3 regions of the Aquisalimonas sp. 2447 genome follow, and region 1 is predicted to be linked to each of the others. Evidence: predicted binding sites of a transcription regulator. Region 1 holds the regulator's gene; each other region holds the start of a gene.
What was found. Region 1 encodes sigma-54, which starts transcription at its own class of promoters, with help from an activator protein. Its sites were predicted from a motif close to TGGCANGNTNCNTGCTT; they were not measured.

Region 1 (3,271 bases):
TGGGGCAGGGCAACACCGTGCCCGAGACCGGTGCTGCCGAGTTTCTCGCGGTTGATGAGCTTGTCGAAAATGGTCTGAGCGGACAGCGCGGGGTCGGAGGCGGCAACGAGGTCACTGAGGACTTCAAGCCCGCGCTTCTTGCTGGTGACGTCGACGTCACAGGCGACACGGTCCGGAGTGATCAGGTCGGCAATCTTGATCATGCTGTTCCACGCAGGGTCATGGCTGCGGCGTCCGTTATCGCCGGTGGCCGGAAAGGCCACCGGCGCAGGGTGTCAGTCCTCGTCGCCTTCACCCGCCGCCTTGGCCTGAGCCCCTTCGTTGCGGCGGTGATCGGTGACCTTTTCCTTGTGCTTCTTCACCTGGCGGTCGAGCTTCTCCACCAGACCGTCAATGGCAGCGTACATGTCCTGGGCGCTGGCGTCAGCGTACAGCTTGGCGCCACTGAGCTTCATGGTGGCCTCGGCCTTCTGGACGAGCTTCTCCACGGTCAGGATGACGTGGACATCCACGACATTGTCGAAATGGCGTTCCAGTTTGTCCATCTTCGCTTGCACGTAATCCCGCAGGGCGTCGGTGAGATCGATGTGGTGCCCGGTGACGTCTATCTGCATAAGGCCTCCTTGATGGCGCCCGCTCGGGCCGGGATATCGTGCATCCCGGAGCTCAGGCGATGCGTTTCCTGTCGTTGGACGAGGCAATGGACATGGATTCACGATACTTGGCTACGGTCCGTCGCGCCACATCGATTCCCTCGTTTTTGAGAATCTCCGCAAGTTTGCTGTCGCTGAGCGGCTTGCGCGGATCCTCGTCGCCGATCAGGCGGCGAATGCGCGCACGGATGGCGGTCGCCGAGCACTCGTCACCGTCGACGGTGTGCACATGGCTGGAGAAGAAATACTTGAACTCGAAGGTGCCCCGCGGGGTGTACATGTACTTCTGGGTGGTGATGCGCGAGATGGTGGATTCGTGCATTTCCACCTCTTCGGCCACCTCCCGCAGCACCAGAGGTTTCATGGACTCTTCGCCGTGCTCCAGGAACTCCTGCTGGTGGTTGACGATGCAGGTGGCGACCTTGAGCAGGGTCTCGTTGCGGCTCTGTAGACTCTTGATGAACCAGCGGGCCTCCTGCAGGTGCTGGCGCATGGTGGAGTTGTCGCTGCCCTGGTCGCCGCGCTTCACCAGCCCGGCGTAGTAGCTGTTCACCCGGATCTTGGGGGCGGCTTCGGGGTTGAGCTCGACCCGCCAGGCACCACGCTCCTTGCGCACATAGACGTCGGGGATGACGTACTCAGCCGGTGCGCTACTGATCTGCGAGCCGGGGCGCGGGTCAAGCGAGCGAACCAGGGCCAGCACCTCGCCCAGCTCGCCCTCGCTGATCTTCAGTTTGCGGGTCAGCTGGCTGACCTGACGGCTGCCGAGCAGATCCAGGTGGCGGTCCACGAGCAGCCGTGCTTCGTTCAGCCAGGGCGTGTCGTCGGGAAACTGGTCCAGCTGGACCAGTAGCGCCTCGCGGGGGTCCAAAGAGGCCACGCCGACCGGGTCGAAGCGCTGGATCAGGTGGCGCACCGCCTCGACTTCATCGGCCTCCACCGGCTCGTCCGAAGACACCGAGGCGCAGATGTCCTCGATGCTGACGCCGAGATAACCGTCGTCGCGGACGCCGTCGATGATGGCCTCGGCAATGGCCATGTCGCGATCACTGAAATGGGAGAGCTGGGCCTGCCACAACAGGTGCTCGTGGAGGCCACCACCGTCACCGGCGGTACGGTTTTCCCAGGTTTCCCGCTGTTCATCGTCGCTGCCGGCGGCACTGTACGAGGTGCTGCCGTCGTAGATGTCGTTCCAGTCGGAGTCCAGCGGCAGGTCTTCGGGGATATCGCTCTGCTGGTTTTCCGTGCTCAGCTCCGGTTCGCCGCTGTCGGTGGTTATCTCCGCGCCGGTAGCCTCGCTTGCGGCAGCCTCTGTGGACTCCGCATGCTCCCGGTTCTCGGCAGCCTCCGTGCGCTCGCCGCCGTCTTCGGCGTTGTTCTGGCTGTCTTCGCCGTCCGCGTTGCCGCTGCTGTCGAGTTCGGCATCGTCGGACTCGTCGAGATCGTCGGCGGGTTCCAGCATCAGGTTGGAGTCCAGCGCCTGCTGGATTTCCGTGCGTAGCTCAAGCGTGGAGAGCTGCAGCAGCTTGATGGCCTGCTGCAGTTGGGGGGTCATGGTGAGCTGCTGTCCGAGCTTGAGTTGTAGCGACTGTTTCATCGACAACGCGGGTCTCCCGCCGCCGTCGTGGGCAGCTGCTCGGACCGGATTCGGTGAATGCTGGTGTTATCCATGTCTCCCATCGTAACCGACTCAGGCCCGCGTTAGAACATTGGCGCGATACTTGCGTGACGGCATGTTGTCTCAGCGGGACCCGGGTCGCGTCTACAGCCGGAACTCCTCCCCCAGGTACACTTCGCGCACCTTGCGGTTGGCAAGGACCTCTTCGGAACTGCCCCTGGCAATGACTTCTCCCTGCGCGAGGATATAGGCGCGCTGACAGATGCCCAGGGTTTCACGCACGTTGTGATCGGTAATCAGGACGCCGATGTCCCGCTCCGCCAGGTGGCGGATGATGGCCTGGATATCCAGCACCGAGATGGGGTCGACACCGGCGAAGGGTTCATCCAGCAGGATGAAGCGCGGGTTGGCTGCAAGGGCGCGGGCGATTTCCACCCGGCGGCGCTCACCCCCGGAGAGACTGATGCCGGTCTGGTCGTGCAGGTGGGCAACACTGAACTCCTCGAGCAGTTCCTGGGCGCGCTCGCGACGCTGCTTGCGGTCCAGTTCCGGGCGCGTCTCCAGGATCGCCAACAGGTTGTCCATCACCGTGAGCTTGCGGAAAATGGATGCTTCCTGGGGTAGATACCCCACGCCGCGTCTGGCGCGCACATGCATGGGCAGGTCGGTGATGTCGTTGTCGTCGAGCAGGATGCGGCCACCGTCGGCCTGGACCAACCCCACCACCATGTAGAAGCAGGTGGTCTTGCCGGCGCCGTTGGGTCCGAGCAACCCGACGACCTCGCCGCTGGCCACGTCGATGGTCGCGCCGTGGACCACCGTCTTGCGCCGGTAGACCTTGGTCAGCTCCTCCGCCCGCAGCAGGCTCACTGGTCGTCTCCTTCCTCGTCCTCGTCGTCCGGGAAAAGGGTGATCTGCACGCGGCGGCCGGTATCGGGCTCGCCGCGGGCCTGCACCACGTCGGCGGCGACCTCGTACTCGATGCGTTCGCCGGAGAAGG
Region 2 (3,271 bases), 160 kb from region 1:
CCAATGGCGTTGGAGGCCACGCCGAGCTGGGAGCTGGCAAACACGTCGGCGAATTCAGCGCGGGAGCCCTTGAAACCCACCGTGGCGCTGTTGGAGATGTTGTCGCTGGTCACATCCAGGTCGGATGAGGCGGCATTGAGTCCCGAGAGCGAAATGTTGAAAGACATGACTGCACCCCTTTTTATTGAATGTGACGAACCGAATCGAGATCGAACTCACCGGCGCCTTCCAGACTCAGCTTCGGACTGCGCCCGTCGCCTTCGAGGCTGACGCTGTTCACCGGTGCGGAAGCCAGGGTGTCAACGGCCGTGCTGGACTCACCGCTCCCGATCTCCGCACGCACCCGGTAATTCCCCGGAGGCAGCTGCTGGCCGCTGTCATCCAGGCCGTCCCAGTGGAAAGGCACTTCGCCCTCGTTCTGCCGCCCCAGCGCCATCTCGTGGACGGTCTGCCCAGCGCTGTCCTGAATGGTGATGTTCAGGCTTTCCGTGTTCCGCGGCACCTGCGCAAGACCGCTGAGCCCCTCCTCACCCAGGGGCATGGTGTCGCTGTTCACCAGCACGTTGCGCCCCACCAGGGACGCGGCGCGCAAGGCCTGATCCTTGTTCATGTCGTCAGCGAACCGCTCGAAGGATCCCTGCAGCTCGGAGACACCATTGGCAGTGGAGAAATGCGCCATCTGCCCCATCATCTCGCCGCTCTCCATGGGCTCGAAGGGGTCCTGGTTCTGGAATTGCGCGATCATCAGCTGGAGGAAATCCTCCGAGCCGAGTTCGTCCACCGTCTGCCCCCGGGCATCGTCCGGCTGCTCGATCTTCGAGCTGTCGTTGCCGCCCATCAGCGCATCAAGTCCCATCATGGCGTTCGCCCTCAGTTCTGGCCGAGCTGCAGGGTCTGCAGCGCAAGTTCCTTCGAGGTATTCATGACCTCGACGTTGTTCTGGTACGAGCGGGAAGCGGAGATCATGTTCACCATCTCCTCCACCGTGTTGACGTTGGAGCGGTACACGTAGCCGTTCTCGTCCGCTTCCGGATGCCCCGGCATGTGCAGCGGCTTGTTCGGCGCGTCGCTCTCCACCACATCCCGCATGGCAACGCCGGTTGCAGCACGCTCGGAGGGATTGCCCCCCTGCACCGCCTGCATGGCGGCGGCAAAGACAGGCTGCTTGGCGCGGTACGCTTCGTCCGGGTTGCCGGCAACGGTTTCCGCGTTGGCCATGTTGCTGGCGGTCATGTTCAGGCGCAGGGACTGCGCGTTCATGGCCGAGCCGGCAACGTCGAATACCTTGAATACGGACATGGCTTATTCCCCTCGGATGGCGCCCACCAGGGACGAGATGCGGCCGCCCAGGAAATCCAGCGAGGCCCGATACTGCACCGTGTTTTCCGCGAACTTGGCCTGCTCCACCTGTGTTTCCACGGTATTGCCATCCAGGGAGGGGCTGTGAGGCACGCGGTAGAGCGCATCCGCACTGCCCGGCCCCTGGGCTTGACCGGGCAGATGGTTGGCATGGGTGGAGGCCATCTGCAGCCCGCCGCCCTGGCCGCCCTGGCTGTTCCGGGCCTGCTCCAGGGCGCTGGCGAAATCCATGTCCCTGGCCTTGTAGTTCGGCGTATCGGCGTTGGCCAGGTTCTCCGAGAGCATCTGGTGACGCTCACCCCGGAGTTTGAGCGCGGCCGGATGGACCCCCACTGCATTGTCAAAGGAAAGGCTCATCGGTCTGCCTCCTGCTGTTGTTGCCTGACAACCTAGCAAGGGGCGTGCCATGGGTTCGGAAGCGCCTTCCGCGACGGGGATGGACTGGGTGTGAGCGAATTGCCGGGGGCGGCTGACGCGTTGGATTCAAGGTTCACCGCCGCCTGCCGATCACGATCGTGACGGAATTCCGGCACCGGCAGAGCGGCAAAGGTGCGGCAACGGGTTGCCGCCCGGGCAGTGGTTTGCCGCTACTGGCGCGTTGCCCGGATCATCGCTCGCGTAGCCTGTAGATGACACCACCGTGGCTGCGGATCATCTGCAAATCACCGGTATGGCGCGCCAGCGACTCGGAGGCACCGACGATGAGATAGCCACCCGGCCGCATCTGCTGGATCATGCGGTTGAGAATGTTCTCGCGGGATGTGGCAGAGAAGTAGATCAGCACGTTGCGACAGAAGATGATGTCGAAACGCCCGAGGCTGGCATAGCTGTCCAGCAGGTTATGGACCATGAACTGGCCACGGCGACGGATCTCCGGCCGGACGACCCAGCTCTCGCCACTGGGCTGGAAGTAACGGTCGCGTCGTTCGGGGCTGAGCCCACGGTTGATCGTGGACGCGGGGTATTTCGCTTCCTTCGCCTGGGCGATCATGGCCGGGGAGATGTCGGTGCCGACGATCTCGGCCTCGATACGCGCCCCGCGCGCCCGGTACTCCTCCAGGGCGATGCTCAAGGAATAGACTTCCTGCCCCGAGGAGCACGCCGCCGACCAGATGCGCAACTGCTGCTGCCCCCGTTTGACGAACTCCGGCAGCAGGGTGTCCTGGAGAATAGTGAAGGGGTAGGTGTCCCGGAACCACTGGGTTTCATTGGTGGTCATGGCCTCGATGACCATGCCGCGAAGGCGCTGGCCACCCGGCTGTTGCACCCGGTAGACCAGCTCGCCCAGATCCTTGATGCCCTCGCGCTCCATCAGGTGCCCCAGCCGGCTGGACACCAGGTACTGCTTGTTGTCGCCCAGAACGATCCCGCAGGACTGCTCCAGGAAGGCACGGAACGCCTGGTAATGCTCCGGCACGATTTCTCGGGAGGCCACCAAACGTTGTCCCTCTCTAGCGGGTCGCAAAGCACGGCCGGGCGACGCCGGCATGACACAGGCTGCGCCGATTGTAGCCCGACCCATGCCTGCAGGACCAAGCACCATCAGGCACTGACCTGCTCCATGCGCACCTGAACCCGCTCCGCCAGCTCGTTGGCGGCAAACTTCGCCAGAAATTCGTCGGCACCCACCTGCTTGACCATGTCGGTGTTGAACGTACCACTCAGTGAGGAGTGCAACAGGATGTAAGCGCCCTTGAGAGCATCATCACGACGAATTTCCGTCGCCAGCGTATAACCATCCTTGCGCGGCATTTCCAGATCGGAAATGACCATCAGCAGATGGTTCCAGGGAGACTCATCGGGTCGTGAGGCCCAGTCCCGCAGCGTTTCCAGTGCTTCTTCACCGTCCTTCGCCATGGTGCTCTGCAGACCCAGCTCGTTCAGGGTGTCACGAATCTGACGCCGGGCGACA
Region 3 (3,271 bases), 750 kb from region 1:
AACCGCCGCGGCCAGCTCCGCATAGCCCACATGGTGCATGCCACCCTGAATAATCGGGTGCTGGATGCCGAACATTTCCGTGATTTTTGTCTTCATGGGTCTTCGTCCAATGCTCCTGACTGGCGCCGACGCACAAGAATGTCAGCGCTTCGTGATTGGTCGGGATCAGCGCTTCCTGCCGAAGCCCTGATCCTGGAAGTGAGTCGAGTGTGGATATTGCCTCGTAACCCGCTTGAGTACCAAACCTGCGGCGGTTATTCCGCTCTCGCGGCGTGGCCATGATCGGGTCCACGGTAGCGTTGGCGGCTTCGGCGCACTGGTGCGCCTGGAGGGCCGGATCGACAGAGGGAAGGATGGCGCGCCCGGCAGGATTGTTTCGGCGCCTCAAGGCGCCTCACCCGTCGGGTCCGCGTCGCTGCGCTCCGCGGCACTGGCCGCCTGCCGGCGGCCGGTCGAACCTGACTTGTTTATTGTCGCAGGTTCGAATCCCGGCAACTGCAACGGTGTTGCCGCCAGTTAAGCCCGTGGAGTCTGCATCAAGGAAAGCATGGCGCGCCCGGCAGGATTCGAACCTGCGACCTTCGGCTTCGGAGGCCGACGCTCTATCCAACTGAGCTACGGGCGCTTGATGACAAGTTCCACAGGATAGCGATTCCGGGGCGTGTCGTCCATGGTGGCCACGGATCCAACTTTTTCGCCCCGGGGGATTCGGATATACTTCGAGGCCTGGGCTTTGGCCCGCCCGCACAGAACATCGACCGTATCGTTGGGGGATCAGCGTGAGCAGCGAGCAAGACGACAAGGCGTTCATGAGGAGTTTCGGCGGGGTGATGGTGCTCCTGACGGTAGCCGCCTTCATCATTGCCGGTCTGGCCGTGTTTGCGGCGACCTTCGAGACGTCGCGCGACATGGCTCGGGCAGAGCACGAACGTGAGCGGATCTCACAGCGGCTGCAGCCCCATGGTGTGGTTCGCGAGAACGGTGACGCTGACCCGATGGCGATGGCGGAAGAAGAGGCTGACGATGCGGACGATGACGCCGAAGAGGTGGCCATGTCCGGTTCCGAAGTCAACGAGTCTGCCTGTATGGCCTGTCACGCCAGCGGCGTGATGGACTCACCGGTGACCGGTGACAACGACGCCTGGGCGAGCCTGTACGAAGACAAGGGCCTGGAAGAACTCGTCTATAACGCCATTAACGGCATCCGCGGCATGCCCGCGCGCGGCGGGGATTCCAGCCTGAGCGACGAGGAGGTGCGTCGGGCGGTGGTCTACATCCTCGAGGAAAGCGACGTCGAGCTGGACGACGACGAGCTCGCTGACGTCGAAGAAGAGTTCTGACCGAATCCCGAATTCCTTCGCGCACGCAAAGGAACCGCCTTCGGGCGGTTTTTTTGTGCGCGAATGCTGCGAGTACTCTCAGTGGCTTTCGTTGCACCGTCGTGGTGCGCTCACTGTTTCGCGTGCACTGCATGTGTGCGCGCTCGCGTCCCGCCGGGCCGGGGAGTGCATTGTAACAGACTGATTCTCCGGTACGTTCATCCCTGGCATAGCTTCTGCACCATCACTGGGCAGGTTCGCGCTGCTCGGGCTCTCCCGGTGGCCTCACACACCTGATTCTCGCGATTCGGCAACAGGAGTTCAGATCATGCGTCAATCAACGCTCGCCCTACTGCTGCTGGCGTTGCCAGCCGCTGCGTTCGCTCATCCCGGCCACGGACACGGCGGCTTCGGCGCCGGATTCTTGCACCCGCTCCTGGGGCTGGATCACCTCCTTGCCATGACCGGGATCGGGTTTTGGGCGGCAAGGCACGGCAGTCTGGGGCAGGCCGCGATTATTGCAGGCTCCTTTCTCGTTGCTGTGCTGGCCGGTTTCGGTATCGGCCTGGTGCAGGGCGGAGTCTCTGCAGTGGAGTTCGGTATCCTTGCCTCTCTGGCGATTACCGGTGTGCTGGTGTTCGGTGCCCGTCGCCTGTCGTTGGTGGCGTCGGCGGGGCTGGCGGGGTTGTTTGCGGTGTTCCACGGGCACGCCCACGGTGCGGAAATGGCCGCCAGCCTGTCCGCGGTTGCCTTCATGAGCGGGTTCGCCCTGACCACCGTGCTGCTCCTTGTCGCCGGCGCCACCCTTGCGATCGCCGTCAACCGCCGCGGTCTGCTGCGGCCGGCGGACCGGCTTGCAGGCGGTGTGCTGGTGGCGTCCGCTGCCTACCTGCTAGTGGTGGCGTGACCGGTGGTCGCCGTTCCGGCGCAGACGGTGGCAGCGGCTGAATCCGACACGGATGCAGGCTGGCTCGGCCATCTGCAACTGGGGTACCAGTTCAGGGCCGATCGCACCGTGCTGGCGCGGCGCAGGCACCAGGGTCCGTTGCTGGTGCAGCGCAGTTTTCACCCGGAGGGCGAGGTCTGCCATAGCTACATCATCCACCCGCCGGGAGGCGTGGTGGGCGGTGACCGCCTGCGCTTGGACGTCACCGTGGACGAGGGCGCCAGCGCGCTCCTGACCACCCCGGCTGCCGCCAAGTTCTATCGCAGCGCGGGGCCTTCGGCCTACCAGTCGCAGGCGTTCGATGTGGCACCTGGCGCAGGCCTGGAGTTCTTGCCCATGGAGACCATTCTCCACGGGCAGTCCAGGACGGCGCTGTACAACCGCTTCCACCTGGGTGCCGATGCCCGTCTCTGCACCTGGGACATCCTCTGCCTGGGCCGCCCGGGCAGTGGCGATCACTTCGAGCAGGGGGACTGCCTGCAGGATCTGTTGATCGAGCGCGAGGGCACCTGCGTGCTTCACGAACGGCTCAACCTTGTTCACGGCGATCCGCTCCTGACACGACCCTGGGGTCTCGGCGGGCACCCGGCCCTCGGTGCCCTGGTGGCGACCCCGGCGCCGAAAGGGCTCGAGGCCTCGTTGCGCGAGGCGGTCACCGTGCCGCCGGGTCTGTCTCTCGGCGTCACGCGCATCGGCGACGTCGTGCTGCTGCGCTGCCTCGGACCCGGTGCCGAGGTGATCCGCCGGGTCCTGGAACAGGCCTGGGCGTGCCTGCGCGAACCAGTCATGGGCCGACCACCCGTGCCCCCCCGCATCTGGAAGACCTGAATCACTCCGGAGGAGTCGTATGGAACTCACGCCACGAGAGAAAGACAAGCTGCTGCTGTTCACCGCCGCCCTGCTCGCCGAGCGGCGCCAGGCCAAGGGCCTAAAGCTGAATTACCCCGAGGCCAAGGCCATGATCTCCGCGGCCATCATGGAGGGCGCACGGGAAGGCAAGAGCGTT

Region 2: a site for sigma-54 is predicted at 1,750-1,766, ahead of flgB (flagellar basal body rod protein FlgB). Genes of this name have one in related genera too.
Region 3: a site for sigma-54 is predicted at 1,545-1,561, ahead of KU884_RS18225 (HupE/UreJ family protein). Genes of this name have one in related genera too.

Annotation. Positions count from the first base shown of each region.
Region 1 covers NZ_CP050695.1:3,091,094-3,094,364, reverse strand. The annotation lists gene ptsN (PTS IIA-like nitrogen regulatory protein PtsN) at 1-203, opposite strand, end outside; gene hpf (ribosome hibernation-promoting factor, HPF/YfiA family) at 276-614, opposite strand; gene KU884_RS14635 (RNA polymerase factor sigma-54) at 667-2,250, opposite strand; gene lptB (LPS export ABC transporter ATP-binding protein) at 2,416-3,141, opposite strand; gene lptA (lipopolysaccharide transport periplasmic protein LptA) at 3,138-3,271, opposite strand, start outside.
Region 2 covers NZ_CP050695.1:2,927,363-2,930,633, forward strand. The annotation lists gene flgE (flagellar hook protein FlgE) at 1-167, opposite strand, end outside; gene KU884_RS13860 (flagellar hook assembly protein FlgD) at 182-859, opposite strand; gene flgC (flagellar basal body rod protein FlgC) at 871-1,299, opposite strand; gene flgB (flagellar basal body rod protein FlgB) at 1,303-1,716, opposite strand; gene KU884_RS13875 (protein-glutamate O-methyltransferase CheR) at 1,967-2,794, opposite strand; gene KU884_RS13880 (chemotaxis protein) at 2,902-3,271, opposite strand, start outside.
Region 3 covers NZ_CP050695.1:3,838,536-3,841,806, reverse strand. The annotation lists gene KU884_RS18240 (nitronate monooxygenase family protein) at 1-96, opposite strand, end outside; tRNA gene KU884_RS18235 (tRNA-Arg) at 549-625, opposite strand; gene KU884_RS18230 (cytochrome c5 family protein) at 780-1,340, shown strand; gene KU884_RS18225 (HupE/UreJ family protein) at 1,648-2,226, shown strand; gene KU884_RS18220 (urease accessory protein UreD) at 2,230-3,093, shown strand; gene KU884_RS18215 (urease subunit gamma) at 3,113-3,271, shown strand, end outside.